Regions from separate parts of the Cupriavidus sp. OV096 genome, predicted to be linked through region 2. Evidence: predicted binding sites of a transcription regulator. Region 2 holds the regulator's gene; each other region holds the start of a gene.

Region 1 (10,742 bases), 190 kb from region 2:
GTGGCCGCCAGCCCGGCCAGCACCATCGACGCCAGCGCGATCCACATCGACTCATCCTGCTTGGTGATGCCGCGCGCGATATGGCGCTGCATCACGTGGCCGATTTCATGGCCGAGCACGGAGGCAAGTTCCGATTCGGTCTCGGACTGGACCAGCAGCCCGGTATGCACGCCGATATAGCCGCCCGGCAGCGCGAAGGCGTTGATCGAGCGGTCCCGCACGCCAAACAGTTCGAAGCCGGTGGCGAAGGTGCCCGCGCCATTCGAACCGGCCACGTTCTGGCGGCGCGCGGCCTGCACCAGCCGGTAGCCGAGCGCGTTCAGGTAATCGTTGAGCAGCGCGTCCGAGACATAGTCGGTATCGCGGCGGATATCCCGCATGATCCGGTCGCCCAGCCGCCGCTCCATGTCCGGCGACAGCGATGCCGTGGACGGGTCGCCGAGGTCCGGGAGCTGCAGGCTGCCGCCCTCCACCACCGGGTTATTGGTCCGCAATCCGAATTCGGATTTCTGACCCGCCCTGACACTGCGGTTGAGATTGTCGTAGACCTGATCGCTGGCGTCGGGCACCAGCTCCGTAGTGGGCGCCGGCTGCTGCGAGGACGGCGCCAGCCGCGCGGCGGGCACGGTCAAGCCCTGCGGCCAGGCCGGCGCGGCCATGGTCAGCACGAGGGCGGCGGCCACGGCACGGGCAAGTGACGCGCGCATGGCGGGGGCGGCCAAAGCAGCGGGAGCGGTGTCGGCGGCGCGCGCCGGAGCGGGCAGGCGGCGGCGCCAGGAGGTCTTGGGCATATTGCTATGATAGCGGCCTCCGCCGCGCGTTCCCAATCCGGCAGACCCCTTGCCCCGCGTTGTTTCTCCGGATTGCGACGGGCGCTATTTCATCCCTCGAATTCTGACGCCATGAGCCAACTCACCCACTTCGACGCCGCCGGACAAGCCCATATGGTCGATGTCGGCAACAAGGCCAGCACCCATCGCGTGGCGGTGGCCACCGGCACCATCACCATGCAGCCGGATACCCTCGCGCTGGTGCGCGACGGCACCGCCAAGAAGGGCGATGTGCTCGGCATCGCCCGGGTGGCCGCGATCATGGCGACCAAGCGCACCTCCGACCTGATCCCCCTCTGCCATCCCATCGGCCTGACCAAGGTGGCGGTAGATTTCGCGCTGGACGAACCGAGTTCCACCATCGCCTGCGTGGTACGCACCGAAACCCACGGCCAGACCGGGGTGGAGATGGAGGCGCTGACCGGCGTGCAGGTGGCCCTGCTCACCATCTACGACATGTGCAAGGCGGTGGACCGGGGGATGGTGATGGGCAACGTGAAGCTGCTGGAAAAGCATGGCGGGAAGTCGGGGGATTGGGTGGCGGGCTGATTTGTCGCCCCGTGTCTCCCGTTGTCCCCCGTTGTCCCGCCCGTAATAAAGGTAACGCCGCATTTCCAAGCCCCCCGCGCCGGCGCCACTTCCGGAAAATTGGTATTGAATTACCAGCAAGGCCCGGCGCCGCCCGTCCACGGATCGGGCGGGTCGAGCGTTGAGGGTTAGGTAACAGGTCACAACGCCGGAAACGCCGCTTTCGGGATGTCGCCGGCACGCATGCAGCACATTGGGTAGGGGTACACATCATGAACGGGCGCAAGCTTTGCCAGATCGCCCTGGCTTTCGCGGCGGTGGCCTCGGCCGCTGTCAGCACGTCGGCCATGGCCGGCGGCCACTACCACGGGGGGCGCGCGCGCGTCGGCGTGGGCGTCTACGTGGGACCGGGCTGGGGAGGATGGGGACCCGGCTGGGGTCCAGGCTGGGGGCCCGGTTGGGGACCCTATGCCTATGGCCCCTACTACGGGCCCGGCTACTATCCGCCCGCCGTCGTCGCGGTGCCGGCGCCGAATCCGCCGCAGTACATCGAACAGGGCGCGGATGGCAATCCAGTGCCCGCGCCATCGGCCAGCGGCGCGCCGAATGACTCGCCCAACGCCTGGTGGTACCACTGCGATTCGCCCGAGGGCTTCTACCCGTACGTCCGCGAGTGTCCCACCGGCTGGCAGCGGGTGCCGCCGACGCCGTCTTCGTCCACCACGCCGCAGGGCCGTGTTCCGGGAGCGACGTCATGAATCCGCGCATCCTTCCCCTGTTGCTGGCGGGCACGCTGGGCCTTGGCGCCTGCGCGGTCATGCCGTCCGGCCCGAGCGTGATGGCGCTGCCGGGCACCGGCAAGACCTTCGACCAATTCCGTGGGGATGACTACAACTGCCGCCAGTTCGCATTCGGTCAGGTGGGCGGCGTAAGCGCCCAGCAGGCATCGAACACGGCCGCCGTGGGCAGCGCGGCCATCGGCACGGCACTCGGCGCAGCGGCCGGGGCGGCCTTCGACGGCGGTTCGGGCGCGGCCATCGGCGCCGGCGTGGGCCTGCTCACTGGCGCCGCCGTGGGGGCCGGGAACTCGTATAACGCGGGATATGGCTCGCAGCGGCAGTACGACGCCGCCTACGTCCAGTGCATGTACGCCAGCGGCAACCGCGTGCCGGTCTACGGGCAGATGGTGTCCACGCCGCGCGCCACCAGCTACGCGGCGCCGCCGTCGAACTACCAGCCCTACTATCCTCCGCCCCCGCCGCCCGGTTACGTGCGCTGACGGCTTCGGCCCTGGCTGGGTTTCGGCTCAGCCGTGGCCCTGCCGGGCGCGTACGCGAACCCAGGCGCAGAAGTCGCGCGGACGGTGCGCGTCGTCCATTTCCTCGCAAGCCTTGTCCAGCGTGTTGAACTGTGCGGCTTCGTCGCCCTGATAGTAATAGCGCAGGCGATCCATCCACAGCCGCGCGCGCTCTGGCTGGCCGGTCAGCGCCAGTAGCCACGCGGTGCGGCCGATCAGGTTCGGGGTGGGCAGCAGGTGCAGCGCGTCGAGGTGCCCGGGTAGCAATTCGGCGGCATTCTGGGCCGTGATGACGGTCCGCTCGATGGCCTCCGACGCGGCGTGCTGGCGGAACCAGTGGCGCGGCATCGGCAGGCCATCGCGCCGTTCATCGCTCGCATACTCGCGCGCTTCCACGCGACGGTAGTCCTGCCAGAGCGTGGTCAGGATGATGGCCGAGAGCACGACGAAGGCGATGCCGATGACCATCGCCGCCGGCTTGGGGACGCGCAGTTTGCCGAAGCCGGACGGCTCCAGCCATCCCAGCAGGAAGCAGAACGGCAGGAAGAAGTAGAGGTAATGGAGCGGGTATTCGAGCATCGAATGCGCGCCGACCATCGCCAGCCAGAGCAGGATCACCACGGTCTGCGGGCGCTCCGTCGACGTCGCGCGCCACAGGCGGCTACGCACCACGCGCCACAGCCACGCCACCAGCAACACCCCCACGCCCGCCGTGCCCATCAAACCGGTCTTCGCCAGCAAATCCAGCACGGCGTTGTGGGCATGCAGGGACATCTCGGCCGTCACGCGCACCTGCGCCATCTGCTGGAACTGCGCCCAGCCGAACTCCCCGTAACCCACGCCGAGCAGTGGATGCAACCGGAACATCGCGACGGCATGCGCCCAGAGCGCGCCGCGCGCCGAGACCTGATCGCCGGCCTTGAGTTGCGCGACGGTATCGAATAATCGCCAGTCAAACGCCTGCCCGGCGCTCTTGATGACCGGCTGCAGCACCACGATGCCGACGACCAACAGCACGGCGGCGAGCACGAGGCCGGGCGGGCGCGCCATCGGATTCGGACCGCGCCGCTCGCCGCGCGCCATCGCGGCGGCGATCAGGGCATAGATGGCGGCCAGCCCAACGTGGACAAGGCCGGTGCGCGAGCCGGTCAGCGCGATGCCCGACTCGAGCAGCAGCACGGCGGCCAGCCAAGCCGCAAACCCGAGCCGCGCCCGCCGCGCCAGCCAGATGGCGGCGACGAGGCCAAAGCCGTGGATCGTCGCCTGATGGTTGGGCTGGTTCAGGTTGCCCCACAGCCGGCGGTTGGTGTCGTAGAAATATTCCGAAACGAGGCCGAACATCTGGTCTTCCATATGGAAGACCTGGATCCACTGGGCCAACGTGCCGAGCAGCCCGGCGACGAGGAAGGTAATGGCGAGGGCATCGACAATCTCGGCCCGTTCCTCGGTGGAAAACCCCTGCCCGAGACGCCACGCGGCGACCATCATGGCCGCGCCGAGGGCGAGGACGATCTGGGTGGTGAAGCGGCTGCCCGTGATATCGGCCATGCCGGCGGCAGACTGGACGAGCGTCGTGAGGATCAGCCAGAGCGGCAGCAGGACGATCCAGGGGACTTGGGGGGTGTCTGGCGAACGCCGAAAGGCCAGCAGGCAGACCAGCGCGACACCGAGCACGCCGGCCATCCATTCGCCGTAGAAGGTGGCGAGCGGAAGCGTGTGCTTCGAAACCAGCAGCGGGAGGGTAAAGGCGGCGATGATCGCCGACCCCGGAAGCAAAGCCCTGGATGGCGGCATGCGGGCGCGAGGGGAAGGAAAGGCGCCATGATAGCTTGGCGGCTTGGGGAAGCAGGAAAAGAAAAAGCGCCCGAAGGCGCTTTTTCAAGCTTCAGACATCAGGCGAGGGAAAGGCTCGCTGATGGCTTGATATTAAATCGCCTGGCCAATCGGGCAACCCGAAGGAGCGTAGCTGGGTTTCCAACCAGCGTTGTTGCTAGCTGTAACGAAGCAGCGCCACGTACCGGTATCTTGGCGCTGCCAGTTGATGGTGGCACCTGCCACGGAAGGGCTAGCATTCTTGTTGGTGCCTGCGTCCGTGGTCAGCGTCGACGACCAGACAAATGCGCCGGTGTTCACGTTAGCGGGCACATTCGGATCGGCATACAGATTCGACTGAACAAAGCCAATATCGGCCAAGGCGGCAACCGCGGCGCCGTTGCTCAGACGATCTTCAAATGCCGTCTTGTACGCGCCCATTTCGCTGACTGCACGTGCCACCTGCGTACGCGCCGTGTAATCCTGATACTGCGGAATCGCGATAGCAGCCAGGATACCGATGATCGCAACCACGATCATCAGTTCGATCAGCGTGAAACCCTTTTGGGCTTGGCGACCCAGTTTTTTGATTTGTTGTACCCGTTGCATAAGGATTGACCCCTCGATGAGATTTTCGTTACAGAAAGAAACATCTGCTTGCATGTGATGCATTACCCCTAAAGCAGGGAGCGTGCCAGGCCAGCAAATGCCGATAATCTCATGCGGGAGTGACAAAATTTGGCCGATCTACGATTCCAAGGGACGGCCAATCAACAAAATTTGTCACATTTTGTGTCTGCGGGACTGCCAAAGTTTTGCACTTTGAGGCGGGCGGGACGGGCTATGCCTCTGGGGTGTACCCCCACCGATACCGACATGCCTTTGGACGCACATTTTCACGGGTATTCGAATAACAGTCCCAGGACGCCGCGCCGCCGCCAGCGTAGCCTTCAGACGGTTTGCCGGTCCCACTCAACTCAAGCTCCACGAACTTGCCCCGGAGCAGCGGCGACGCGTCCTCGCGGAAGTACGCCCGGAGAAAGCACCCGCCGCCGTCTGAGACCTGGCCCATGCGCTGGGCCACCACGCGCTCCACGTACTTTCCGTTTATGGTTTCAGCGGGCGGCAAAGCGGTATCGTTCTCCCCGGTGTTGTCAGGACATTGAGAGGACAAGACATAGGTCTCCAGCACCGAGACCTTCAACCCACCCAGCAAGTACAGTCCCTCGGCAAACTGGGCCCGCGCCACGTACGCGCGGTACTGCGGCAGGGCGAGGCTGGCCAGGATGCCGATGATCGCCACCACGATCATCAGCTCGATCAGCGAAAAGCCCGCCCGCCGTGGAAGGCGCTTGCGGCGATCCATGGCGCACCGCCTCAGGCCGAGGTGGAACTCGATCCCCGCACGCTGCAGGACTTCGGCATCAGCTTGTGGTCCACGTTGGAGAAGCAATCCCAGGTGAACGAGCCCTCGGAGCCCTTCAGTTCCAACTCCACATGCTTGCCGGCCAGCGCCTGCGAGACGTCACTCCGGAACCGGGCCGTGATCACGCAACCGCCGGAGTCGCCCACCACGCCATTGGCCTTGGTTTCCACCGATGCCACATACCGGCCATTGATCGTCGAACTCAGCGGCAGGCCGGAGTTATTGGCCGTCTTGTTGTCCGGGCACGACCCGGAGCTGACGTACGCCTCCACCAGCGACGTCTTCAGGCCCGACGCCAGCGTCAGCGCCTCGGCAAACTGGGCCCGCGCCACGTAGTCGCGGTACTGCGGAATGGCAAGGCTGGCCAGGATGCCGATGATCGCCACCACGATCATCAGTTCGATCAGCGTGAAGCCGGCGCGCGTGGCCCGGCGAACAAGACGGCCAAGCCGCCGTGGATAAGTGTTGGTGTGTTGCATAGGACCCCCTTTCTGGTTGTCGTCATCGACGCGATGACTGGGGTCGTATGCTGTGGCGGGCTGCGCGCTACAAATTTGATCGCGCGCAAGCCGCCGGACGTTGATTCACTCTGATGGAAATGCACCATAAATGGCGCATTTCGGCCCGATTTTTTCGTTGCTGACCGAGGCTGGGAGCGGTCCCACCCCCGGTCAGCCGCCGTCATCAGATCAGGCCGGCGCCGCAGCCGCCGCCACGTGGCTGCACGCCTTGGGCAGGTACTTCCGTTCAGCGCCCGATTCGCACTGCCACGCCACGGCACCCTGGTCCGCGCCGGTCATGCGCAGCGTCAGGGACTTGCCGACCAGCCCCTTGGCGATGCCAGCGTCCTTGAAGTTGGCGACGATGGTGCAGCCGCCCGCTGCCGTGGGCGTGCCGCCCGTGACCACGCTCTTGATGTACGTCCCGGCAATGCTGGTCGCCAGCGGAATCCCGTCCGCCGCCCCGCTGGCATTGCTGGGGCAGGTGCCGCCGTACGAGAACGTTTCGATCACCGCCGGCTTCTGCCCCGACGCCAGGCTCAGTCCCTCGGCGAACTGCGAGCGCGCCACGTAGTCCTGATACTGTGGAATGGCGACCCCGGCGAGGATGCCGATGATCGCCACCACGATCATCAGTTCGATCAGCGTGAAGCCGCGATGGCGGCGTGCGGAAGGCTTGCGTTGCATATTGACCCTTTTCATGGTGATGGTTGATGTCCGTGCCGCGCGGCATTGCGCACCGGCACGGCACCCATGATCGGGAGGTCAGCCCCCTACTCCGATTGATCTCCGACAATTCCCACAGGCTTGTGGGAATTGCTTGGAAATCCACAGGAATTCGTGGCGCGGGCGCCCACAGCGCCCTGTTGTAGCGGCGCCACCAAAGAAAAACGGGCGGCCAGATCGGCCGCCCGTTTCAGGCATGACGAGACTGCAATGCAGAGGCGTCAGGCCACCTGCGCGCTCCGGCGCTTGAGCAGCTTGCCCACCAGCACCACCAGCACGGCCCCGACCAAGCCAAACACCAGATGGGCGTGCGGCACATGCACCTGGAACCACTCTGCATCCACGGGGTCGCTCACCAGCATCTCGCCGGCCAGGTAGCCCAGCAGCGCGGCGCCCAGCACGATGATGAGCGGGAAGCGCTCCATCACCTTCAGCAGGATGGTGCTGCCGAACACAATCAGCGGAATCGACAGGCCCAGGCCCAGCACCAGCAGCATCAGCTGGCTGCCTTCGGGGCCCTTCTGGGCGGCGGCGGCCACGGCCACCACGTTGTCCAGCGACATCACCAGGTCGGCAATCAGGATCGTGCGGATGGCTTGCCAGATGTTGTCCTTGGCGTCGTGGCCTTCCTCGCCGTCATCACCGGTCAGCAGTTGCACGCCGATGTAGACCAGCAGGATGGCGCCGACGATCTTCAGGTACGGCAGCGTCAGCAGCTTCACGGCGGCCACGGTCAGCACCACGCGCATGATGATGGCGGCGGCGCTGCCCCAGAAAATGGCTTTCTTCTGCTGGGCCGGCGGCAGATTGCGCGAGGCGAGCGCGATCACCACGGCGTTGTCGCCGGACAGCACGATATTGGTCAGGATGATGGATCCCAGCGCAATCCAGAATGCGCTGCTCGACAACAATTCCACGGCAAGACTCCTCGAGTTTCTAGGTTTATTCCACGTTCGCCGACCGCCCGGCAGGCGGCGCCACTGCGAACTTTTGGATGTCTGAACTTACAGACATGGAGATGTATCGCACGAACCTTACGATTCGGTTTCAACCTTCCGGCAGGCGGCTCGGGAAATACCCTAGGTCAGCGTCTCGCCAGAATGACATTGCCCCCGGCGGGCGGGGGCAATGCGATGCAATCACCACACGCCAGGCGCCCGGATCGGCACGCCATGGCGCGGGAAGTGACGCATGATTTACAGCATCGCCTTCAGCAGGCGGGCCATCTCCGACGGGTTCTTGGTCACCGTGATACCGCAGGCTTCCATGATTTCCAGCTTGGCCTGGGCGGTGTCCGCACCACCCGAGATCAGCGCGCCGGCGTGGCCCATGCGCTTGCCCGGGGGCGCCGTCACACCGGCGATGAAGCCAACCACCGGCTTCTTCATGTTGTCCTTGATCCAGTGCGCGGCGTTGGCCTCGTCCGGGCCGCCGATCTCACCGATCATGACCACGGCGTCCGTGTCGGGATCGTCGTTGAACATCTTCATCACGTCGATGTGCTTCAGGCCGTTGATGGGGTCGCCACCAATGCCCACGGCCGACGACTGGCCCAGGCCCAGCGCGGTCAGCTGGCCCACGGCTTCGTACGTCAGCGTGCCCGAGCGCGACACCACGCCGATGCGGCCCTTGCGGTGGATGTGACCCGGCATGATGCCGATCTTGATCTCGTCCGGCGTGATCAGGCCCGGGCAGTTCGGACCCAGCAGCAGGGTCTTCTTGTTCTGCTTACGCATCTTGTCCTTGACTTCCATCATGTCGCGGACGGGAATGCCTTCGGTGATGCAGACCACGAGGTCCAGATCGGCGTCAACGGCTTCCCAGATGGCGGCGGCAGCGCCGGCGGGCGGCACGTAGATCACCGACACGGTCGCGCCGGTCGCCTGCTTGGCGTCCTTCACGCTCGCGTAGATGGGAATGCCCTCGAAGTCCTCACCGGCCTTCTTCGGGTTCACGCCCGCCACATAGGCGTTCTTGCCGTTCGCGTAGTCGCGGCAGCCACGGGTGTGGAACTGGCCGGTCTTGCCGGTAATCCCCTGGGTGATGACCTTGGTATCTTTGTTAATCAGAATCGACATGCTGTAATCCTTTGCTTGGCGTCGCGCGGCGCGGGCAGGGCCTGCGCACCGCGCGCTTGCATTTGTTGGCGTATCGGCTTCGGCTTACTTGCCAGCGGCAGCGGCCACAACCTTCTGGGCGGCTTCTTCCATCGTGTCCGCCGAGATGATCGGCAGGCCCGACTCGGCCAGCATCTTCTTGCCCAGGTCTTCGTTGGTGCCCTTCATGCGGACGACCAGCGGCACGCCCAGCTGCACAGCCTTCGAAGCCGAGATCACGCCTTCGGCGATCACGTCGCAGCGCATGATGCCGCCGAAGATGTTGACCAGGATGGCCTCCACGTTCGGGTTGCTCAGCATCAGCTTGAAGGCTTCGGTCACCTTCTCGGTGGTGGCACCGCCGCCCACGTCCAGGAAGTTGGCCGGCTCGCCGCCGAACAGCTTGATGGTGTCCATGGTGGCCATGGCCAGGCCGGCGCCGTTCACCAGGCAGCCGATGTTGCCGTCCAGCGAGATGTAGGCCAGGTCGAACTTCGAGGCCTCGATTTCGTTGGCGTCTTCTTCGTCCAGGTCACGGTAGGCCACGATTTCCGGGTGACGGAACATCGCGTTGGAGTCGAAGTTGAACTTCGCATCCAGGGCGATCACCTTGCCGTCGCCGGTCAGGATCAGCGGGTTGATTTCGGCCAGCGAAGCGTCGGTTTCCCAGAACGCCTTGTACAGGCCTTGCAGTGCCTGGCGCGCTTGCGGCACGCTGGCGTCCGGCACGCCGATCTTGCGGGCGATGTCGTCGGCTTCGGCGTCCTGCAGGCCCACGGCCGGGTCCACGATCAGCGTGTGGATCTTTTCCGGGCTGTGCGCGGCCACTTCCTCGATGTCCATGCCGCCTTCGCTGGAGGCCATCAGGGCCACCTTTTGCGAGACACGGTCCACCACCAGCGACACGTACAGTTCCTTCTTGATGTCAGCGCCTTCTTCGACCAGCAGGCGGTTGACCTTCTTGCCTTCCGGACCGGTCTGGTGCGTCACCAGTTGCATGCCCAGGATGTTGGTGGCGTAGGTCTTGACGTCCTCGATGCTCTTGGCCACCTTCACGCCGCCGCCCTTGCCGCGGCCGCCTGCGTGGATCTGTGCCTTGACGACCCACACCGGACCGCCGAGCTGCTCAGCCGCCTTCAGGGCTTCTTCAACCGAGAAAGCCGGGATGCCGCGCGGAACCGGCACATTGTATTTGCGCAGGATTTCCTTGCCTTGATACTCATGGATATTCATGCGTGTTTCCTTTCGGGTAGGCGTAAAGGGATGGGAAAAATGGGGGAGACGATTCGTCTCTCGCTGTTCCTGTGGGCGGACCGTGACGGTCAGCCCGAGGTTCCGTTGGGCCGGTGGGCCAGGGTGTCGTCGCCCGATGCCGGAGCATCGACGCGTGACGCGGTCTGGGACGATGACGCCGCAGCGCCGGCCTTCGGTGCCGGCTGGTAGCCATACCAGCGCGGGTAAAACTGGCGAACCACCTCGCCCTCGAAATGGAGCGCGTGGCATCCATGGAGCTGGTAAGGCGGTTCG
Region 2 (10,742 bases):
TTCGCACCCGGGCGGCGCGCTGGGCCGCAAGCTGCTGACCCACGTGCGCGACGTCATGCGCACCGGCAACGGCGTGCCCGAGGTGCGTGAAAACACCCCGCTGGCCCAGGCGCTGATGGAAATCACCCGCAAGGGCCTGGCCATGACGGCCGTGGTGGACCCGGACGGCCACGCCATCGGCGTGTTCACCGACGGCGACCTGCGCCGCCTGCTGGAAACCCCGCGCGACTGGCGCACCGTGCCCATCGGCGAGGTCATGCACCGTAACCCCCACGTGGTGAACCAGGACCAGCTGGCCGTGGAAGCCGTGCAGATCATGGAAGCGAACCGCATCAACCAGCTGCTGGTGGTCGATGGCGACGGCAAGCTCGTGGGCGCGCTCCACATCCATGACCTGACCCGCGCCAAGGTCATCTGAGCGGGGCCGGCGATGCGCGACTTCTTCGGCAGGATCTCCGGTCTGGTCATGCGGCTGCTGCCGCTGCTGCTGATGGCGATGGTCGCCGGCAGCACGTTCTGGCTGGTGCAGATCAACTCGCCCCATGAGGACGAGGCCGCCCAGAACCGCGCCAAGCGCCATGAGGCGGACTACTACATGGACCGCTTCTCGGCCACGGAACTGGACACGACCGGCGCCACCAAGATGCGCTTCACCGGCGTGAAGATGATCCATTTCGAGGACGACCAGACCTACGAGGTGACCACGCCGGCCATGCGCGCCTACCAGCCGGACCGCCCCCCGGTCACGGTCAACGCGGACCGGGGCGTGATGAACTCGGAGGGCTCGGTCATCGACCTGTACGGCAATGCCTTCCTGGTACGGCAACCCGGCGTGGATCCGTCGAAGGACCCGCGCATGACCGCTGCATCGCAATATTTCCAGTTGCTGGTCAATGACGACATCGTCAAGACCGATAAAGCGGTACAACTCACGCGCGGCCCGTCGGTGATGACGGCCAACGGACTGGTCTTCAACAATGTCACGCGCGAAGTACAATTGCTCGGCAACGTACGCGGCACCATCGTCATGAATCCGCCGTCGGGGCAGGCCCGGACCACGCAGTAAGCACAACAACAAGCACGCCAGGCGCCGGCAACGGATCGCCCGTCATTCTCTCAGCTGACCAACATGACCCCATCCCTGACGACGTTGTCCTGTCGCCGCATCGTGCCCGCCCTGGCGGTGGCAATCGCCGCGCTCGGCGCGACCCTGGCCCAGCCGGCCCTGGCGGAGCGTGCCGACAAGGACAAGCCGCTGGTGCTGGAGGCCAACAACGCCAGCTATGACGACGTGAAGCAGATCTACACGCTGACCGGCAACGTCGTGCTGACCAAGGGCACGATGGTGCTGAAGTCGGACGCCGCGCAGATCCGCACCGACCCCGAGGGCTACCAGTACGCGGTGGCCACGGCCAATCCGGGCCGCCAGGCGTATATCCGCCAGAAGCGCGACGGCGTGGACGAATACATCGACGGCTGGGGCGACCGCATCGAGTACGACGGCAAGCAGGAAATGTCGAAGCTGATCGGTCATGCCCGCGCGGCGCGCATCGCCGGCGCGAAGACCGTCGACGAGATCCGCGGCGCCGTGATCACCTACGACAGCCGCAACGAGTACTACACGGCTGCCGGCGGCGACAACAACACCTCCACCGGCAACCCGTCCGGCCGCGTGCGCGCCGTGCTCTCGCCGCGCGCGGACCCGGCCAGCGGCGCCGCCGCGCCGCCGCCGCTGGAACTGAAGCCGGCGCCCGCGCCCGGCAAGCCCTGAACCCCGGACGCGCCCGCCGCGTCACGCATGCATTGACCTGATGAACGACTCCGCCACGCTCGCCCCGAACGCCTCCGCAGCCCCGTCGGCCGCCCGTACCGACAGCAGCACGCTGGTCGTGCGCCACCTGAAGAAGCGCTACGGTTCGCGCACCGTGGTCAAGGACGTCTCGCTGGACGTGAAGAGCGGCGAGGTGGTCGGCCTGCTCGGTCCGAACGGCGCCGGCAAGACCACGTCGTTCTACATGATCGTGGGCCTGGTGGCACTGGATGAGGGCGACATCGTGCTGGACGACCAGCACATCAGCGGCCTGCCGATCCACGAGCGCGCCCGCATGGGCCTGTCCTACCTGCCGCAGGAGGCCTCGGTCTTCCGCAAGCTCAACGTCGAGGAAAACATCCGCGCCGTGCTCGAGTTGCAATTGGAGAAGGGCAAGCCGCTGCCGAAGGCCGAGATCGAACGCCGCCTGGATTCGCTGCTGGATGACCTGCAGATCGCCCATCTGCGCAACAACCCGGCGCTGTCGCTCTCCGGCGGCGAGCGCCGCCGCGTGGAAATTGCCCGGGCGCTGGCCTCCGCGCCGCGCTTCATCCTGCTGGACGAGCCGTTCGCCGGCGTGGACCCCATCGCCGTGGGCGAAATCCAGCGCATCGTGAGCTTCCTGAAGGCGCGCAACATCGGCGTGCTGATCACCGACCACAACGTGCGCGAGACGCTCGGCATCTGCGACCACGCCTACATCATCAGCGAAGGCACGGTGCTGGCCGCCGGCCAGCCTGAGGAAATCATCGCCAACGAGTCCGTGCGACGCGTGTACCTGGGCGAAAATTTCCGCATGTGACCCATCGGCCGCCGCGTGCGGCCGCGCTTCTCCCGGCCTCCACGGCGACAGCCGGGGTCGATCAGGAAGTCAGAGCGATAGGCGATAGCAATTTCCGTTCCATAGTCGGAAGGATGCGCATAGAATAGGTCGCATGAAACCGTCGCTTCAGCTTCGTCTCTCGCAACATCTGGCATTGACCCCGCAGCTGCAACAGTCGATTCGATTGTTGCAGCTCTCGACGCTTGAACTCCAGCAGGAAGTGGAACAGGCGCTGACCGAAAATCCCCTGCTCGAACGCGAAAACGACTGGATCGAAAGCCCGTTGCGGGTAGCCGCCGATGGCTCGGTCAACCTCCAGAGCGCCCCCGCGCCGGCCTCCTCCGAGCCTCAGCCCAACGGCGACGCGCGCACCGATGGCGCGTCCGGCGGTGAGGACGACAACTACAACGACAACGGCAGCGAGGACTACGGCAGCGACTGGAGCCTCGACGACTTCGCCCGCCGCCCCCAGGGCGACGAGGACGAAAAGTCGCCGATGCAACTGCGCGATGCCGAACCCACGCTGCGCGAGCACCTGATGGGGCAGTTGGCCCCGCTGAAGATCTCGGTGCGCGACAAGGGCCTGGCCATCTTCCTGATCGAATCGCTCGACGATGACGGCTACCTGAGCGCCTCGCTCGAGGAAATCTGCACCGAACTGCCCGAGGAACTCGAATTCGAGATCGACGAAGTCCACGCGATCCTGACCCTGCTGCAGAGCTTCGACCCGCCCGGCGTGGGCGCGCGCAATGCCGCGGAGTGCCTCAGCCTGCAATTGCGTCGCCTGAAGCACTCGCATCGTGAGCTGGCGCTGACCATCGTCAATCATCATCTGGAACTGCTGGCCGTGCGCGACTACACGCGGCTAAAGAAAGCGCTCCAGGTGGACGAAATAGCACTGAAGGCGGCACACGAACTGATTCGCTCGCTGGCGCCGTATCCGGGGCACGCGTTCAACCGTCCCGAGGCCGACTTCGTGGTGCCCGACGTGTTCGTGCGCAAGAGCGGCAGCGGGTGGATCGCGGCGCTCAATCCGGATGTCATGCCACGGCTGCGCATCAACGACATGTATGCGCAGATCCTGCGCGGCGCGAAGGGCGAAACGGGGACGGCAGGCCTGCAGCAGAAGCTTCAGGAGGCGCGGTGGCTTATCAAGAACATCCAGCAACGATTCGATACGATCCTGCGTGTTTCGCAGGCAATTGTGGAACGTCAAAAGAACTTTTTCACGCATGGCGAAATCGCGATGCGCCCCTTGGTTTTGCGGGAAATAGCCGATACACTCGGTTTACATGAGTCGACCATTTCCCGGGTCACCACGAATAAGTACATGGCCACGCCCATGGGTACTTTCGAGTTGAAGTACTTCTTTGGGAGCCACGTCTCTACGGAGACTGGCGGCGCGGCCTCCTCCACGGCAATCCGCGCGCTGATCAAGCAACTGATAGGAGCCGAAGACCCCAGGAATCCTCTTTCCGACAGCCGGATCGCCGAACTGCTGGGTGAGCAAGGCTTCGTGGTCGCACGCCGCACGGTGGCGAAATACCGCGAAGCGCTCAAGATCCCCGCAGTCAATCTCCGCAAGACTTTGTAGCCGAGCCGCAACCGCCTGCCTGGTGCGGCTCTTTCAGAAGGAGAAGCGCTATGAACTTCAAGATCAGTGGACACCACCTCGACATCACGCCCCCGCTGCGTGAGTATGTGGAAACGAAACTGGAGCGAATTGTCAGGCATTTCGATCAGGTCATCGGCGTGAGCGTGCTGCTATCGGTGGACAACCACAAGGAGAAGGACCGGCGCCAGTACGCGGAAATCAATCTGCATCTGAAGGGGAAGGACATCTTCGTCGAAGCGCATCATGAAGATCTGTATGCGGCGATCGACTGTCTGGTCGACAAGCTCGACCGCCAGGTCATCCGCTACAAGGACCGCGTACAGGGCCACGATCGCGAGGCGGTGAAGTACCAGATGGCCGCCCAGCAACTGACGCAGCAGTAGACACCTGCAGGCAACCGAAAACAGAGCGGTTGCCGACCCTGCAGAGGACTGAAAAGAAGAGCTCAAGCCGCGCAATCAGCGCGGCTTTTTTGATGGGCGCGCGCCATGGCGGTGACGGTGCGGGCACCTGGAATGTTTCGTTACCTTATTGCCACGCCGGAGGGCGACCCGGGGCCCCCGGGAGCGGTCAAAATGGGAACAAGTGTTCGCAAGCCGCCCGCCTCGGTGTATGCTCCGCCATACAAATAACGACAGGACGGCCCCGGGACACCCCGGGTGGGCAAGCCGGCCGGCACGTCGTGGCACCGCCGCGACCCCGGCGCTGCATCGCAAAATCGCGGTGGAGCCCTGCTCTATAATGGCCGGACGCTCCAATGCGGGCGTCCCAGACAAGATCTCGGTACCCAAGTTTCGCCCCGAATCCGGCGGGACGGCCTTCGCGCCCCGGCCCGCTAACCTGACTTCTCGCGCATCGCCCATGAATCGTTTGGCCAAATTGCTGCCACCCGGCAACATCCATCTCGACGTCACCGTCACCAGCAAGAAGCGGGTGTTCGAGCAAGCCGGGCTCCTGTTCGAGAACAACCATGGCGTGGCGCGTGCTACCGTGACCGATAACCTGTTCGCGCGCGAATCGCTGGGTTCCACGGGTCTGGGTGCCGGCGTGGCCATTCCGCATGGCCGCATCAAGGGTCTCAAGCAGCCGCTGGCCGGCTTCATGCGCCTGGCCGAGCCCATTCCGTTCGAATCGCCGGACGGCAAGCCGGTGTCGCTGTTGATCTTCCTGCTCGTGCCGGAACAGGCCACGCAACAACATCTGGAAATCCTGTCGGAAATCGCCCAACTGCTCTCGGACCGCGAGATGCGCGAGGGCCTCGCCACACTGCCCACGTCGGAAGCGGTGCATGATCTGCTGACGCAGTGGCACCCCTGACTCCCGCCCCAACGGCCGCCTGAAACGGCCTGTCCGCCCCCGAAAGTCATACGCGCATGGAACTCACCGGCGTCACCTCGCAGTCGATCTTCGACGACAACGCAGCCGATATCAAGCTCTCGTGGGTCGCTGGCCTGGAAGGGGCCGACCGGGCCTTCGACGTGGAATTCGCCCGCGAAGCCACCTCGGCGGCGGACCTCGTCGGCCACTTGAACCTGATCCACCCGAACCGGATCCAGGTGCTCGGCAAGCCGGAAATCCTCTACTACCAGCGCCTCGACGACGAGCCGCGCAAGCGCCAGATGGGCGAGCTGATCCTGCTCGAGCCGCCGTTCCTCGTCGTGGCGGATGGCATGGAGCCGCCGCCAGACCTGGAGCTGCGCTGCACGCGCTCGTCCACGCCGCTGTTCACCACGCCGGTGTCGTCGGCGGCTGTGATCGACCATCTGCGGCTCTACCTGTCGCGCATCTCCGCCCCGCGCGTGACGATGCACGGCGTGTTCCTCGACATCCTCGGCATGGGCGTGCTGATCATGGGCGAGTCCGGCCTGGGCAAGAGCGAACTGGGCCTGGAACTGATCTCGCGCGGCCACGGTCTCGTGGCCGACGATGCGGTGGATTTTGTGCGACTCGGACCCGACTTCATCGAGGGCCGCTGCCCGCCGCTGCTGCAGAACCTGCTGGAAGTGCGCGGCCTGGGCCTGCTCGACATCAAGACGATCTTCGGCGAGACGGCCGTGCGCCGGAAGATGAAGCTCAAGCTCGTGGTGCAGCTCGTGCGCCGCAACGACGGCGAGTTCGAGCGCCTGCCGCTTGACTCGCAATACCTCGATGTCCTGGGCCTGCCAATCCACATGGTGAAGATCCAGGTGGCAGCCGGCCGCAACCTGGCCGTGCTGGTCGAGGCTGCGGTGCGCAATACGATACTGCGCCTGCGCGGCATCGACACCTTGCGCGACTTCATGGACCGTCAGCGCGCCGCCATGCAGGCGGACGTGGTCTCGCGCGGCCAGGGCCGCCTGCTCTGATGCGGTGGCGCGTCAACGCGCCACGGCTCTCCATCGTTTGTGCTGTAATGGGCATCGAGCCAATGGATCGGACCCATTCGTAGTGTTTCCACAGCCAAGGAGAGAAGCATGAAGAAGCTGATCGCGATGTGTTTGCTGGTGACCCCGCTGCTGGCCACGGGCGCGTTTGCCCAGAGTGCCTCGGCCCCCGCCGCCTCTGGCGCCAAGGCCCCCAACGCCCAACAGGACAAGATGAAGGCCTGCAACGCCCAGGCCACCGGCAAGAAGGGCGACGAGCGCAACAAGTTCATGAGCGACTGCCTCTCCAACAAGCCCGCCGCCGCCGCCGAACCCAAGACCCAGCAGGACAAGATGACCGCCTGCAGCAAGCAGGGCAAGGGCAAGAAGGGCGACGACTACAAGAAGTTCATGAGCGATTGCCTGTCCAAGCCGGCGGCCTGATCGTCACTTTTTGTGCGCCGGGTGTCATGACGCAGCCATCACCCGGTGCTATCCTTGCAGGGCTATGCGGATCCTCCTCATCACCGGAATCTCCGGCTCCGGCAAGTCTGTCGCCCTCAATGTCCTGGAAGATGCAGGCTACTACTGCGTCGACAACCTCCCGGCACAATTCCTGCCCGAGCTGACCAGCTACCTGGCCGAGCAGGGCTATACCCACCTGGGCGTGGCCACCGACATTCGCAGCCGCGAGTCGCTGGCGCGGCTGCCGGACACCGTGCGCCAACTGGCCGCCGCCGGCCATCAGGTGCAGGTGCTGTTCCTGACCGCCAACACCGACGCGCTGGTGCAGCGCTACTCCGAAACACGCCGCCGCCACCCGTTGTCCGGGCGCGTGGCCGAGGTACCCGCCCTGCCGGGCAGCGCCAATGCCGATGCGGCACCGCACGATACCTCGCTGATCGAAGCCATCGAGATGGAGCGCGAGCTGCTGAGCCCGCTGGCCGAATCGGCGCACCGCATCGATACCAGCAACGTCCGCACCAACACGCTGCGTAGCTGGATCAAGGAGTTGATCCGGGGCGAGAGCCAGCAGCTCACGTTGCTATTCGAATCGTTCGGCTTCAAGCATGGCGTGCCAAGTGACGCGGACATGGTCTTCGACGTGCGCTCGCTGCCCAACCCCTACTACGACCTCGCGCTGCGCCCGCTCACCGGCCGCGACGTGCCGGTGATCGACTTCCTGCAAAGCCAGCCGATGGTGCTCGCGATGGCGGAGGACATCCGCGCCTATGTGGAGAAGTGGCTGCCGAGTTTCATCGCCGATAACCGCAGCTATCTGACCGTGGCGATTGGCTGCACGGGCGGCCAGCACCGCTCGGTGTTTATCGCGGAAAGACTTGCCAACTACTTCCGGGCACATGGTAATGTGCTGGTCAGACACCGCGAGCTTGCCCCGGCAGGCTGACGCGCCAACGTCCCTCCCTGGCAGTGGAACCGGAACCGGCATCGCATGTCGTCACATCCACCAGACACTGGTCATTCGACGCATCCCGCGCCTGATCTGGACGCGCTGCCCCTGTTTCCGCTCCACACGGTACTGTTTCCCGATGGCCGCCTGCCGCTGCGCGTGTTCGAGGCGCGCTATGTGGACATGGTGCGCAACTGCATGCGCGACCACACGCCGTTCGGCGTCTGCCTGATCGCGAGTGGCAACGAGGTGGCGCAGCAGGACCAGCCCACTGTGCCCGAAGACGTGGGCTGCCTGGCCGACATCGTCGACTGCAATATGGAGCAACTGGGCGTGCTGCTGATCGAGGCGCGCGGCCGGCAACGCTTCCAGGTCCTTTCCCACACCACACGGGATGACGGCCTGATCGTGGCCCGGGTGGAGTTGCTGCCGCCCGACGAGATCGACTGCAAGCTCGAATTGCTCGGCGAATGCCTGTCGGCGCTGCGGCGCATCGTCAGCGCCATCCATGCCGAGCAGACCGATAAATCCCGCCTGCCCTTCAACGAACCGTATCGCTGGGATGACCCGAGCTGGGTCGCCAACCGGCTCTGCGAGTTGCTGCCCGTGCCGCTCAAGGCCAAGCAGATGCTGATGGCGCTGCCCGATGCCGGCATGCGCATCGAGATCGTCCACCGCTATATGCGCCAGCATCACATTGTCTGACGCCCCCCGCTGTTTCCTGAGTTTTCCCTAGAACAAACCGCCGCGCGCCTGATCTTCGAGCAGCCGCCGCACCGGTGCGGGCGTGCCGAGCGCATCGAGGTCGTCGAGCGACAGCCAGCGCCGGCTGACGCCATCGTCCGCGCCGCTGCGCAGCGCCAGCGCGCCCAGGTCCACCCGCACCGCGCGGATCAACAGGCGAAAGTGCGTGAACACGTGGGTCAGCTCGCCGGCCAGCGTGGCGGATGTCGGCACGCCGAATTGCCGGGCGACTTCGCGCGCGGCGTCCTCGGCTGCGTCGGCATCGAAGGGCACCGTGTCGACGGGCATTTCGGGCAGGCTCCACAGGCCGCCCCAGATGCCGCTGTCGGGTCGTAGATTGACGAGAACGTCGCGGCCGTGGCGGATGACCAGCATGACGGTGCTGCGCTCGGGAATCGCGGCACGCGGCTTGGGCGTCGGCAGCGTGCCGGTCAGGTTCTCGCGGCGCGCCACGCATTCCGCGGCCAGCGGGCAGGCCGCCGCATCGGCCAGACAAGCCGGCTTGCCGCGCGAGCAGATCGTCGCGCCCAGGTCCATCAACCCTTGCGTGTAGGCCACCATGTCTTCGGCCTGATGCGGGCCGGCGGGCGGCAAGGCGCGCTCGGCCAGCGCCCACATCCGCATCTCGATGGCCCGTTCGCCCGGATAGCCGTGGATGCCGAACACGCGCGCGAACACGCGCTTCACGTTGCCGTCGAGGATGGGCGAGCGCACGCCGGCGCTGAACGCGGCGATGGCAGCCGCCGTCGAGCGGCCGATGCCGGGCAGCGTGACCAGCACGGCCGGATCGGTCGGGAACTCGCCGCCGTGGTCGTCCATGACCGTCTTCGCGCAGCGGTGCAGGTTGCGCGCGCGCGAGTAGTAGCCCAGGCCGGCCCAGAGCGCCATGACGGCGTCGGCCGGCGCGGCGGCCAGCGCGGCCACGGTGGGCAGCGCGGTCACGAAGCGCTGGAAGTACTCGATCACCGCCGCCACCTGGGTCTGCTGGAGCATGATCTCGGACAGCCAGATCCGGTACGGGTCGCGCGTGTTCTGCCACGGCAGGTCGTGCCGGCCATGCGTGCGCTGCCACGTCACCACGCGGGCGCCGAAGTCGTCGGGCACGGCAATGTCGGGGCTGGCTGGGAGGGTGGGGGCGGCGGCTGACTTGCGGGGCATTGCGGGGCGGTGGGGAAAAGAAAAGCGCCGCTCTAAGGCGGCGCCACATGATACCGCGATGCGGTGCCCGGTCAGGCCGCGCGCGCGCCGTGCTCGACTGCCGGTTCGACGAGAACCTTGGCAAAGCCCTCGATCTTGGTGCTGCGCTCGTCCAGGCCGTTGAGCACCTGTTCGAGTTCGGCGATGCGGCTTTCCAGCGTGTCCGTGGCCTCGTGGATGCGTTCGATCGAATCCACCCGACGGCGCAGTTGCTTCTGATGCTCGCGCACCTGCGCCTCGAGCGGCGTCATCACGGACTTCAGCCAGATCTCGATATCGCGGTTCAGGTCTCGGAAATTCTCCAGAACCCGGCTCGCCATCGTCGCGAACGCGTTCTGCACCAACTGCGGCCGCGAACGGGTCAGCATGTTCACCGTGCCGAAGTGGTTGTTCACCAGTTGCAGCGTTTCCTGCAGCTCCACCGCGTAGCGCGAGGTGACGAACTGCATCGGCGCCGGCAGCGTGAAACCGTGCTCGGCGTTGAAGCGGCGATACATGCTGTCCACCAGTTGATGCAGGCCGGCGATCTTCTGGTCGGCATCGTGGATCAGGCCGGTCAACTGGCCGAACAGCGCCTCCATGTCCTCGCGCAGGCCGCGCGAGAAGAATCGCTCCTTCATCTGCTCGCGGGCGTCACGCATGGTGCGGCGCACGTCGCGCAACTGCAGGCTCTTGATGATGTCCGCGCTGTGGCGGCCGAAGACCAGGCGCAGCGCCTGGAACTTCGAGATGCTCTGTTCGAATTCCTCTTTCTCGCCCTGCACGCGCAGCAGCATGTGCTTGACCATCGCGTGGTTCTT
Region 3 (10,742 bases), on a different contig from region 2:
TCTTTGTGGGGCACGTGGGCTCAGGCGCGTACGCTCAGGATCGTGCAATCAGGAAGACTCCGGCCAGTATCAGCAGGATGCCGGCTACGCGCAAGGGACCAATCATCTCGCCGAACAGCCACCACGCCGCCAGCGCGTTGACCACGTAGCCCAGCGACAGCATGGGGTAGGCGATGGACACGTCCACGCGCGACAGCCCGACGATCCACACCGCCACGCTGACCACGTACAGCGTCAGGCCGCCGATCACCGGCCATTGCGTCAGCACGCGGAACGCGGTGGTGAACAGCGTGGCGCGGTCCAGCGTGATGGCGCCCACGGCATTGGTGCCGGCCTTGAGCAGCAACTGCGCGGCGGCGTTGAGCATCACGCCGGTCAGGATGAAAGCGAAAGTCGAAAGCGTCATGACGCGGGCTTGGGTTCCGGAGTGCCTGCCGGTGCCGGGGCACCGGACGGCGGAAAGTTGCTGACCACGACGCGCCGGCTATCGCGCGCCACCACATGCATCGGGACCTGCCGTGCCGACAGCTCGTCGTAGAGGCTCGGGTCCATGATGCCCAGCGCGGGCTGGCCGTCGCGCCAGCGCGCGATGAACTGGTCCAGTGTGGGAATCCACTGGTCCGGGGCCTGCTGCACGCCAAATTCAAGCTCATCGGGCTCCTCCACCATCGTCAGCGGATGTCCCAGGTAGAACGGCAGGGTATGGTCGAGTACCCGCACGCCGTACAGGGGCATATCGTCTTTCAGCACGGCACGGATGGCGGGCACCAGATCCACGCCGGATGCCCGCCGGCCCATCACTTCATGGCCCATCAGGCCGATGGTGCAGGTCAGGAACATCGCCAGCGCACACGCCGTGATGCTGGGGAACAGGCCCCTTGACTGCAACAGCTTGCGCGCCAGTATCGTGCCGCCCAAGAGTACGGCAAACGCGACGCCCGTGTACACGGCAAACGTGCGGAAGACCTCGTTTGGATTGGACGGGCGATGCAGCGTGGCCACATACGGCGTGGCCAGCAGGCCCACCACGGCCAGCGCCATCAGCGCGTTGACCTGGCGTTGCCAGGAGCGCTCGGTGATGTCGTCCAGCGCCACGCCGGCCAGCATCGCCAGCGCGGGGAAGATCGGCACGATGTAACCGGGCAGTTTGGAGCCGGACATGCTGAAGAAGACGAAAATCGCCACGGCCCAGATCAGTGCCATCAGCGCGGGCTGGAACGGCTTGCCGCCGGCCCCGCGCGCGGCCCCGGCGCGCTCGCGCACGGCGGTCCACATGCGCGGCGTCAGGCCCAGCCACGGCAGGAAGCCCAGCAGCAGCAGCGGCACGAAGTAGAACGGCGTGCCCTTGCGCGCATGCACGGTGGACGTATAGCGGTCCCAGTGCTCGTGGATAAAGAAGAAATGGGGGAATTCGGGGTTGCGCGAGGAAATCAGCCAGAACCACGGCACCGTGACGATCAGCATGACGACGATGCCGGACACCAGATGCAGGCGCCGCCACAGCGCCAGATCGCGCGTGATCAGCGAGTAAACCACGAGGACCAGGCCCGGCAGCGCGATGCCGACCAAACCCTTGGTCAGGATGGCGACGCCCATGGCGACCCAGCAGGCCAGCATCCAGCCGCGCCGGGCGGCGGGCGTGGCGTCCGGATGCTGGGCAAGCATCATGCAGGCCAGCACGCACGCGAGCGCGCCGGACAGCGTCATGTCGAGGGCGTTGAAGTGGCCGGCGATGCTCCACATCGGCGCCGCCAGCAGGGCCAGCCCGGCCAGCAGGCCGGCACGCGCGCCGAACCAGCGCGTGGCGGCGAGCACCGTGACGCCCAGCCCGAGGATGCCCGAGAGCGCCACGCACAGCCGCGCCTGCCAGTCGCCCACGCCGAAAGCCTCGTAGGCCAGCGTGGTGACCCACATATGGAACGGGGGCTTCTCGAAGTACTTCAGGGCGTTGTAGTGGATGGTCACCCAGTCGCCGCTGGCGAACATCTCGCGCGAGATTTCCGCGTAGCGGCCTTCGTCCGGCTTCAGCAGGTGCCGGAAGTCGAGCGTGCCGAACCAGACCAGCAGGATTGCGATGACGACCAGGGCAATCATGCCGACGGGTAGCCCGGCATAGCGCGAGGGCGTGGAACTACGCATAACTCTCCTGAAATGGCCGGCGAACCGGAAGCGATGTGGTCCCGGTTGTGCAGCAGACACCACACAACGCCGCAGGGCCGGATTCGGTGGACACGCATTCCCCGCCGCGGTGAGAACCTCGCGGAAGGGCAGGGGTTCCCCTGGAACGACCGGCCATGGCCGATTGGCTCCCCCGTCCGGTCGCCAAATTGGCGCGCAATGTTAGCACGACGCGCCGGTGCCGCCGCCGGCCAGGATTCCCCATGTGCCGGATTCGCGTAATACTGGCGGCTGCACCGCGCCACGATCAGTCCCGGCAGGCCGGTTTGTCGAATCCTCAGGAAACTACGATGAAAACGGCCCTGATGTCCGGTCTCTGTTTCAGCCTGCTCGCAGTGGCGAATGGAGCACATTCACAGGCATCGGAGCCGGCTGCCGAAATCGCCCAGATCGCTCAGACCGCCCCGGCCGCCCCGGCCGCCCCGGCCGCCCCGGCCGCCGACGCCGCGCCCGTGGCCGGCATGTCCCCCGTGCCCATGCCGGCCGGTGCAGCCTTGTGCGACGCCCCGTGGTTCCGCTCCGGCTCCCGCGTGCAGATGGAAGGCGACGGCGAGATGCCGATGTCGATCACCATGACGCTGCGCGAGGTGATGCGCACGGCGCGCGGCTGCAGCGCCCAGCTCGAAGTGCGCTCCAAGTCGGCGCTGTCGGCGCTGATGGGCCCCCCGGTGGTGATGGACCAGGTGCACGAGATCAATATCGACCGCAGCAGCGCCACCATGCGCACGCGCATCGACAGCCGCAACGCGGTGATCAACGCCCGGGCCCGATATGCGCGGATGTTCGGCGAGGCGTCGTTTACGGGTAGCGGCGTTTTCAACTATGCCGGCGTGGAGATCAAGGAGGGGGCGATGCTCGAGGGCGAGACCTTCCAGTCGAGCGTCTCGCTGAAGATCTATCCGCTCGGCGCCGACGAGGTGGTGGGCACGATGCAGGCCCTGCATGCGTCGATCATCGTCGGCTCCCGCATGGTGGGGCGACGCCAGATGATCAATACCGTGATGGGACGCAAGGAGTGCATGCCCATCACTTATGAGAAGCGCACCTCGCTGGGCCCGTTGATGGTGGGCGACGAGATCCTGCAGCTGGAGCCGAGCGTGCTGCACGTCACCGACTGGTACTGCCCGATGGAGGCCTTCGTGCTGCGCACCGAAGTCCGCCAGAACAACAAGGTCCAGCGCGTGGACGTGACCGGGCTGGAAATGCTGGACCCCGAGGCCCCGGCGGAGCGCTGACACCCGCATCCGGCCAATAAAAAACCCCCCAATGTCTTGGGGGGTCTGTTTCCGCACGGGAAGATCCGTGACCGGCCAGCGGCCAATCAGTTGCCCTGCGTGGGCTTCTTGGTGGTCTTCTTGGTCTTGTCCTTCTTCGGCTGGCCCGACTGATCCACCAGATCCGCACGGGTGCTCTTGTTCGCGCCCTGGCTGTACGGGTCGAACTTGTCGCCGGACTTCGCACCCTGGCTGTAGGTGTCGAATTTCTCGCCGGACTTCGCGCCTTGCGAGTACGGGTCGAACTGCTTCTTGTCCTGTGCAATGGCCGCCACGGAGGCGGTAGCCAGGCCCAGCGCAACTGCGGTGGCGATGATCTTGTTCATGGGATCTCCTGAGTGGTGCCGCCTTCCGGCGGTTCGCGTTGTGCGGGCTTACCGGCCAGTAAACAGCATGTCAGCCCGCTCGGGCCAGTGTGTCCAAGGCCGGTGAAGCCGTCAACTCAGGGGTTTTCCGGGGGCGGCAGCCGCGTGCCGCCCCGAGATGGATGCCGAAAAGTGCTTATTCGGTCACGGCGTCAGAGGGGTGCTTCCAGGCCTGTGTGACCTCGGCGGAGGGCGCCAGCGCGAGGTTGGTGCCACGCGTGCCAATCGGCTGCTGGAACCAGCGCTTTTGCAGCGCGACGACGTCCGGCGTGGCGAAGGTGCCCGCCAGCGCCTGATCGACCAGCCGCTTCCACTCCGGGTCCGCCTTGGACATCATCAGCGCGTTCTGCTCCACCGACAGCGCCGGGCCGACAATCACGAACTGCGACGGATCCTTCGACTTGGCGCGCAGCCCGGCCAGCAGCACATCGTCCATGACGAAGGCCTGGGCGCGGCCCGTCTCCAGCAGCAGGAACGACTCGCCATGATCCTTGGCGTAGACGTCCCGATAGCCATAGTCGGTCTTCAGGCGTCGCACGTGGCGGTCGCCGGTGGAGCCGGCGCTGGTCACCACGGTCTTGCCACGCAGATCCTCGAGCGACTTGATACCCGAATCGGCCCGTACCAGCATCCGCACCGTGGATACATAGTGCGAAACGCTGAACGCCACCTGCTTCTGGCGCTCCAGCGTATTGGTATTGGGCGCGCAATCGAGGTCGACCAGCCCATTGACGACGGCCGGAATGCGGTTCTGCGGCGTCAGCGGCAGCCAGCGCACCTTGATCTCCTTCAACCCGGCCTTGACGCGGGCGGCCTCGGCGGCACGCAGGCAGAGATCCACCGCATACCCGGCCGGCTGGCCCTTGTCGTCGGCAAACGAGAACGGCAACGCCGATTCCCGATAGCCGAGCGTAATCGTGCCCGTCTCGCGAATCTTGTTGAGAACCGGGCTATCGGCATGGGCGACAGCAGGCGCCACTACCCCGGCGAGCAGGGCAGCAGCGGCAATCAGGCGTTGCAGGGACGAAAACGAGGCAAACGGCGACATGGGATCCGAGGGTGCTGACGAAAGCGGCAAGGGTATACCCCGGGCCTGCGGCGCAGGAAGGATATTCTCGTCATAAGCAAATGCCCGGTTTTGGGGAATGGGCCGCGCTACGTCAGCCGGGAGCCGCCGCAGGCCATCAACGCCCAGACCACCACAAACGGGAGCGCACACAGGACGCGGGTCCGCATGCGGGTGCGCCTGGCAAGCAGGGACCAGAGGGCGAGAGTACTGGTGGTCCAGAGTGAGATGCTTGATATCAGATAATTCTGCTGGGACCGATAAGCCCACATCGAAGCGGCTGGGCCTTCCTCTCCAAAGGGGTATTCATGAGGGACAGTCCATGCGTCCCAGATATCTGCAGGCATAATAACGACGATGAAGGCGAGAATGATGCCAGCGATTATTTTAATAACGAACCTGTAATTCCATGTCTTTTGCATAATACATAAACTCCTTATTTCGATGCGCCGGACAGTTCCTTCGAGATCCAGAAGTTCGATGATTTCCCGTGGCGTCGGCGTCGTGCCAAAAAGCCGATAACCGAATCTTCGCGAACGAGATCTTCGAGGTCCCGCCGGAGAAAATGATTGTTTTTGATTTCGTTTTCCATGCGCTGGTCTGTATGACTAGGGTTGAACCAGCAGACGTTCTACCCGCGCATTGTCTGAGAGGTCTATCAGACGCGCCCAAAAATTGGGCATGGTTTGACTTTCATCATGGCCGGCGCGCCATCCCACCTATCCTTGTTACATCCGTAACCTTTGACCCCCATCCGTCCCTGCACCAACAAGGTACAATCCCGCACCTTTGTATCGTTCTCATAACAAATGGGCACCCGTCCTTCTCGTTTGGCGTGCATTGACGCGCTGAAGGCGGTCAGCTCACAGCTGATCGTGTTGCACCATCTGGCCTTCTACGGGCCGATGTCCGATGCCGCGCACGCCCTTGCCCCGGGGCTGATTGGCTGGCTGGCCGACTATGCGCGCATTGCCGTGCAGGTCTTTCTTGTTGTCAGTGGTTTCCTGGCCGCGCGCAGCCTGGCGCCGGGCGGGATTCTGACGGCCGCGAATCCGCTGGGGACCATCTGGCGCCGTTATCAGAAGCTGGTGGTGCCGTTTGCCGTTGCCATTCTCGTGGCGATTGCCGGGGCTGCGCTGGCGCGCACCTGGATGACGCATGACTCCATTCCGGCCGCCCCGCACTTGGCGCAGTTCGTCGCGCATCTGCTGCTGCTGCACAACATTCTCGATGTGGACGCGCTGTCCGCCGGCGTCTGGTATATCGCCATCGACCTGCAACTGTTCGCCTTGCTCGTGATGGTGCTGTGGGTGGCGCGCGCGGCGCCGCGTCGGCGCCTGCCGTGGGGCATGGCGCTGGTGGGTGCGCTGGCCGTGGCGTCGCTGTTCTGGTTCAACCGCGACGCCAGCTGGGATATCTGGGCGATCTATTTCTTTGGTGCCTATGGCATGGGCACGCTGGCCTACTGGGTGTCGAACCCGGGGCGCTCGCCGATGGCGCTGATCCTGCTGGCCTCGCTGGGCGTGGCGGCGCTGGTGGTGGACTTCCGGCTGCGCATCGCGGTGGCGCTGGCCACGGCGCTGCTGCTGGCCATCTCCCGGCGCGGGGACTGGCTGGAGCGCTGGCCCGGCGGCCGTCTGGCGGATCTCTCGGCCTATTTCGGCAAGATTTCCTATTCGGTCTTCCTGGTCCACTTTCCGGTTTGCCTGGTAGTCAATGCGGCGGTCTCGCACCTGGCGCCGGGGCAGCCCGTGCTCAACGCACTGGGCATGGGGGCCGCCTGGGTCGCCAGCAATCTGGCCGGGGCGGTGTTCCATCGCTATGTGGAATCGGTCGATGTCCTCCATGTGTTGCGCGAGGCGATCTGGCCGGCGCGTGACAAGTCGGTCACTTCCGAGGCCTGATCCGGGCCTTAGCGCCTTAGCGCTCTCAGCTGTATGTCGGCACCAGCGCCTTGCGCGCGGCCGGGTCCTCGATGACCCGGCGCCAGTCCGCGGGCGCCCCGTGCGACATCCCTCCCACGGGCACCATGCCCGACACCTTGCCGGACGGCAGCACACATCGCACGCGCGGCCCGGGTGCCCGCTGGGCCTCGCCGGCCTGCGCCGACACCGTCACGCAGGAGGCGGGCAGCAGGCTGGCCGATGTCCCCGCGGCATGCGCCGCCACAGGCGCCAACACGCTGAGGGATGCGGCGACTGCCGCTAAGGCGGATAGTAGTTTCATGATGTTCTCCATGCTGTGGCTGGCCCCGTCTGGGGCGCGATGCAGCCAGTATGGAAAATGCCTGTCGACCTCGACATAGCCGAAGTCCTAAATTGACCCCATCGCCCTGATGGTGCCCACCGCCTCGCCTTGGCGCGGGCAACGCACTGCCACGGTGCGTTCGGCGCAACACCTACCGTAACAACCCCACTTGGGCGATGGCACGAACGTTGCCTAGTATGGAGATACAAACCTGACCATTTGGTCAGGATTCCAGATACCGGGGCATCCGGGGAAGAGGCTGTCATGTCCGATCACATCGTCCTGACCTCGCACGCGCGCCGCGACAAGCCGGCCGAGCCGATCCACTGGGGCGCCCCCACGGCGGCCGAGCGGGGACCGGTCATCGCCAGCCTCACGGACCTCACGCGCCGCAACGTGATCGGCACCCACGCCGGGGCCTATGCGATCTATCGCGCGCTGGCGGTGGCCTCGGGCAGCCTGCAGCGCGCGCATCGGCCGGACCTGACCGACACGGCGCCGGCCGAGTCCATCGGGCCCCATGCCCAGTGGGGCGATCCGGACAAGATCGTCTCGCTCGACCCCTGGGGCCACCTCGTCTCCACCGTCTTCGCAGACCGCATCGCCGCCGGCGTGGACATCCGCCCGACCATCGCCGTCACGCGCGCCCATATCAATATGCCGGAGCTGACGGCGGCCATCGCCGCTGGCCGGCTGGTGCCCGATGGCGAGATCCTCTATCCCAATGGCGATGTGCGCGTGACCAAGGCCGCCGTGGACCCGGTCTGGTACCTGCCGGGCCTGGCGCGGCGCTTCAATATCAAGGAAAGCATCCTGCGGCGCAGCCTGTTCGAGCAGACCGGCGGCATGTTCCCGGAACTCGTCACGCGGCCCGACCTCAAGGTCTTCCTCCCCCCCATCGGTGGCATGACGCTCTATTTCTTCGGCGATGTGGCCAAGCTGGGCCAGCCGGAGACCCGCGTGGCCTGCCGCGTGCACGACGAATGCAATGGCTCGGATGTGTTCGGCTCCGACATCTGCACGTGCCGGCCCTATCTGGCGCACGGCATCGAGGTCTGTATCGAGATGGCGCAGCAGGGCGGCGTAGGCCTGGTGGTCTATAACCGAAAGGAGGGCCGCGCGTTGGGCGAGGTGACCAAGTTCCTGGTCTACAACGCGCGCAAGCGCCAGGTGGGCGGCGACCGCGCCGAAACCTACTTCGCGCGGACCGAATGCGTGGCGGGCGTGCAGGACATGCGGTTCCAGGAACTGATGCCCGACGTCTTCCACTGGCTGGGCATCCGGCGGATCGACCGCTGGGCGTCCATGAGCAATATGAAACATGGCGCGCTGACCGCGCAGGGCATCGAGGTGGTGGAGCAGGTGGCCATTCCCGAGGCGCTGATCCCGGCCGACGCGCGCGTGGAAATCGATGCAAAGGTGGCGGCGGGGTACTTCACGCGGTACACGCCGCCGGACGCCGACGAACTCGCCCTGGCAAAGGGCAGGGGGTTGAACGAATGAACCAGCATTCCGAAGGAGGGCAGGACGCACGGATCGATGGCGATGGCAGCGGCTGGCACACCCCGGTGCCGCCGGACCATCCCGCCTCGGCGCTGTTGAGCGCGGAGGCTGTGCGCAGCCGGTGCGCCATTGTGACGGAATACGTGGCGGCGGGCGACTCTGCGCTCTTTACTTGGCATCCAGACCGGGTGCACGCCGTGGCGGACTACGTGGCGGCCACCATCCGGCGCCGCTACCGCGACCTCAAGGTGCCGTATCACAGCCGCTGGCGCCATTTCGAGAGCGGCGGTCCGGGCGAGGAAAAGCTCGACCGCTGGCAGATCCTGTGCGAGCGGGCGGGCATGTCCGGCGCCGATCATTGCGAGGAACGCGCGCGCATCGGCATCGACCTGGTCATCCCGAGCGTACTGCTCGATGCCGGTGCCGGCGCTGACTGGCGCTACCGCGATCCGGCCAGCGACCTGATGCTGACCCGCTCCGAGGGCCTCGGCGTGGCCAGCTTCGATCTCTTCGCGCGCGGCGGCTTCTCCGCCGAGCATGGCGACCCCTTGCGTGCCGATGGCGAGCGGCTGGCGCGCATGGACGCCTCGACCATCGCCACCGCTTTCCAGGTGGCCGCGCACAACCCGCTGGTGGGGCTGGAAGGCCGCGCCGGCCTGCTGCGCCGGCTGGGGGAGGTGGTGCAAGCCACCCCGGCCGTCTTCGGCACGCCGGCCCGGCTCGGCAATCTGTACGACTACTTCGCCAAACATGCCGTCGATGGCCGCATCGAGGCCAGCTTCGTGCTGCGCACGCTGCTGGTGGCGCTCGGGCCGGTCTGGCCGGGCCGCGTGCAGCTCGATGGCATCTCGCTGGGCGACTGCTGGCACCATGAAGCCGCGCCCGACGGGCTGGTGCCGTTTCACAAGCTCACCCAGTGGCTGACCTATTCGCTGCTGGAGCCGCTCGAGGACGCCGGCCTCATCGTCACCGGGCTGGACGCCCTGACCGGCCTGCCCGAGTACCGCAACGGCGGCCTGCTGTTCGATTTCGAGCTGATGGTGCCGCGCAACCCCGATTTCGCGGCGGGCACGCACACGGTGGATGAGCCGGTGATCGTGGAATGGCGCGCGCTGACCGTGACCGGGCTCGACCTCGTGGCCGAAGGGGTGCGGCAGGCGCTGGGCGTCACCCAGGAGGATTTTCCGCTGGCGCGGGTGCTGGAGGGCGGCACCTGGGCCGCGGGCCGGCGCATTGCCGCGCAGCGCAGGCCGGGCGGCACGCCCCCGTTCGCGATCCAGAGCGACGGCACGGTGTTCTGACGAGAGCCTTTTACCACCCACGTTTTTGCAGGCAGCCGGGCGCGGCGGGCCAGTGGCCCGTCGTGCCTGATGAAACCAGCGAGTCGACCCAAGGAGCGCACCATGAATGACCTGTCCGCCGTGCCTACGGCCGCGCAAGCCATTGCCGATACAGAGACGTCGCCGTCAGCCATGGTGATGGTGGTCAATCACCCGCTGGTGCAGCACAAGGTCACGCTCGCGCGCAGCGAGGAAACGACTACCGATAACTTCCGCCGTCTGGTGCGAGAGATCAGCCAGCTGTTGACCTACGAGGCCACGCGCGACCTGGCGATGGAGACCATCGCCATCAAGACGCCGATCGCGCCGATGGTGTCGCCGGTGCTGTCGGGCAAGAAGCTCTGTCTGGTGTCGATCCTGCGCGCCGGCAACGGCTTCCTGGACGGCATGCTGGACCTGCTGCCCGCCGCGCGCGTTGGCCATATCGGGCTCTACCGCGACCCCGAGACGCTGGAGCCCATCGAGTACTACTTCAAGATGCCGGAAGACATCCACGAGCGCATGGTGATCGTGGTGGACCCGATGCTGGCCACGGGCAACTCCGCCATCGCGGCACTGAACCGGCTCAAGGAGGCCGGCGTGACGACCATGAAGTATGTCTGCCTGATTGCCTCCCGCCCGGGGCTCCAGGCGCTGCGCGCGGCGCACCCGGACGTGGCGATCGTCACGGCGGCCATCGACGAGCAGCTCAACGAGCACGGCTACATCGTGCCGGGGCTCGGCGACGCCGGCGACCGGCTCTACGGCACGAAGTAATGGACGCGCTGGT

What was found. The regulator sigma-54, encoded in region 2, starts transcription at its own class of promoters, with help from an activator protein. The targets are predictions, from matches to a motif close to TGGCANGNAANCTGCTTT.
Region 1: BM115_RS07095 (pilin) is a predicted target of sigma-54. The motif match lies at 5,147-5,164, and genes of this name have one in related genera.
Region 3: BM115_RS24630 (GTP cyclohydrolase II) is a predicted target of sigma-54. The motif match lies at 7,308-7,325, and genes of this name have one in related genera.

The regions. Positions count from the first base shown of each region.
Region 1 covers NZ_FOWM01000002.1:655,079-665,820, reverse strand. The annotation lists gene BM115_RS07120 (beta-barrel assembly-enhancing protease) at 1-791, opposite strand, end outside; gene moaC (cyclic pyranopterin monophosphate synthase MoaC) at 903-1,379, shown strand; gene BM115_RS07110 (hypothetical protein) at 1,631-2,116, shown strand; gene BM115_RS07105 (hypothetical protein) at 2,113-2,637, shown strand; gene BM115_RS07100 (Wzy polymerase domain-containing protein) at 2,665-4,449, opposite strand; gene BM115_RS07095 (pilin) at 4,582-5,076, opposite strand; gene BM115_RS07090 (pilin) at 5,309-5,833, opposite strand; gene BM115_RS07085 (pilin) at 5,845-6,372, opposite strand; gene BM115_RS07080 (pilin) at 6,583-7,080, opposite strand; gene BM115_RS07075 (TerC family protein) at 7,341-8,036, opposite strand; gene sucD (succinate--CoA ligase subunit alpha) at 8,316-9,197, opposite strand; gene sucC (ADP-forming succinate--CoA ligase subunit beta) at 9,282-10,448, opposite strand; gene BM115_RS07060 (DUF2889 domain-containing protein) at 10,538-10,742, opposite strand, start outside.
Region 2 covers NZ_FOWM01000002.1:464,513-475,254, reverse strand. The annotation lists gene BM115_RS06205 (KpsF/GutQ family sugar-phosphate isomerase) at 1-418, shown strand, start outside; gene lptC (LPS export ABC transporter periplasmic protein LptC) at 431-1,066, shown strand; gene lptA (lipopolysaccharide transport periplasmic protein LptA) at 1,130-1,771, shown strand; gene lptB (LPS export ABC transporter ATP-binding protein) at 1,812-2,612, shown strand; gene BM115_RS06185 (RNA polymerase factor sigma-54) at 2,746-4,227, shown strand; gene hpf (ribosome hibernation-promoting factor, HPF/YfiA family) at 4,278-4,631, shown strand; gene BM115_RS06175 (PTS sugar transporter subunit IIA) at 5,110-5,565, shown strand; gene hprK (HPr(Ser) kinase/phosphatase) at 5,622-6,593, shown strand; gene BM115_RS06165 (PsiF family protein) at 6,702-7,034, shown strand; gene rapZ (RNase adapter RapZ) at 7,099-7,998, shown strand; gene BM115_RS06155 (LON peptidase substrate-binding domain-containing protein) at 8,044-8,706, shown strand; gene mutY (A/G-specific adenine glycosylase) at 8,734-9,903, opposite strand; gene BM115_RS06145 (dynamin family protein) at 9,975-10,742, opposite strand, start outside.
Region 3 covers NZ_FOWM01000015.1:106,905-117,646, reverse strand. The annotation lists gene BM115_RS24670 (DMT family transporter) at 35-406, opposite strand; gene BM115_RS24665 (glycosyltransferase family 39 protein) at 403-2,139, opposite strand; gene BM115_RS24660 (hypothetical protein) at 2,469-3,413, shown strand; gene BM115_RS24655 (amino acid ABC transporter permease) at 3,500-3,778, opposite strand; gene BM115_RS24650 (amino acid ABC transporter substrate-binding protein) at 3,954-4,865, opposite strand; gene BM115_RS24640 (acyltransferase family protein) at 5,693-6,787, shown strand; gene BM115_RS24635 (hypothetical protein) at 6,813-7,109, opposite strand; gene BM115_RS24630 (GTP cyclohydrolase II) at 7,395-8,633, shown strand; gene BM115_RS24625 (URC4/urg3 family protein) at 8,630-9,934, shown strand; gene upp (uracil phosphoribosyltransferase) at 10,037-10,729, shown strand; gene BM115_RS24615 (TetR/AcrR family transcriptional regulator) at 10,729-10,742, shown strand, end outside.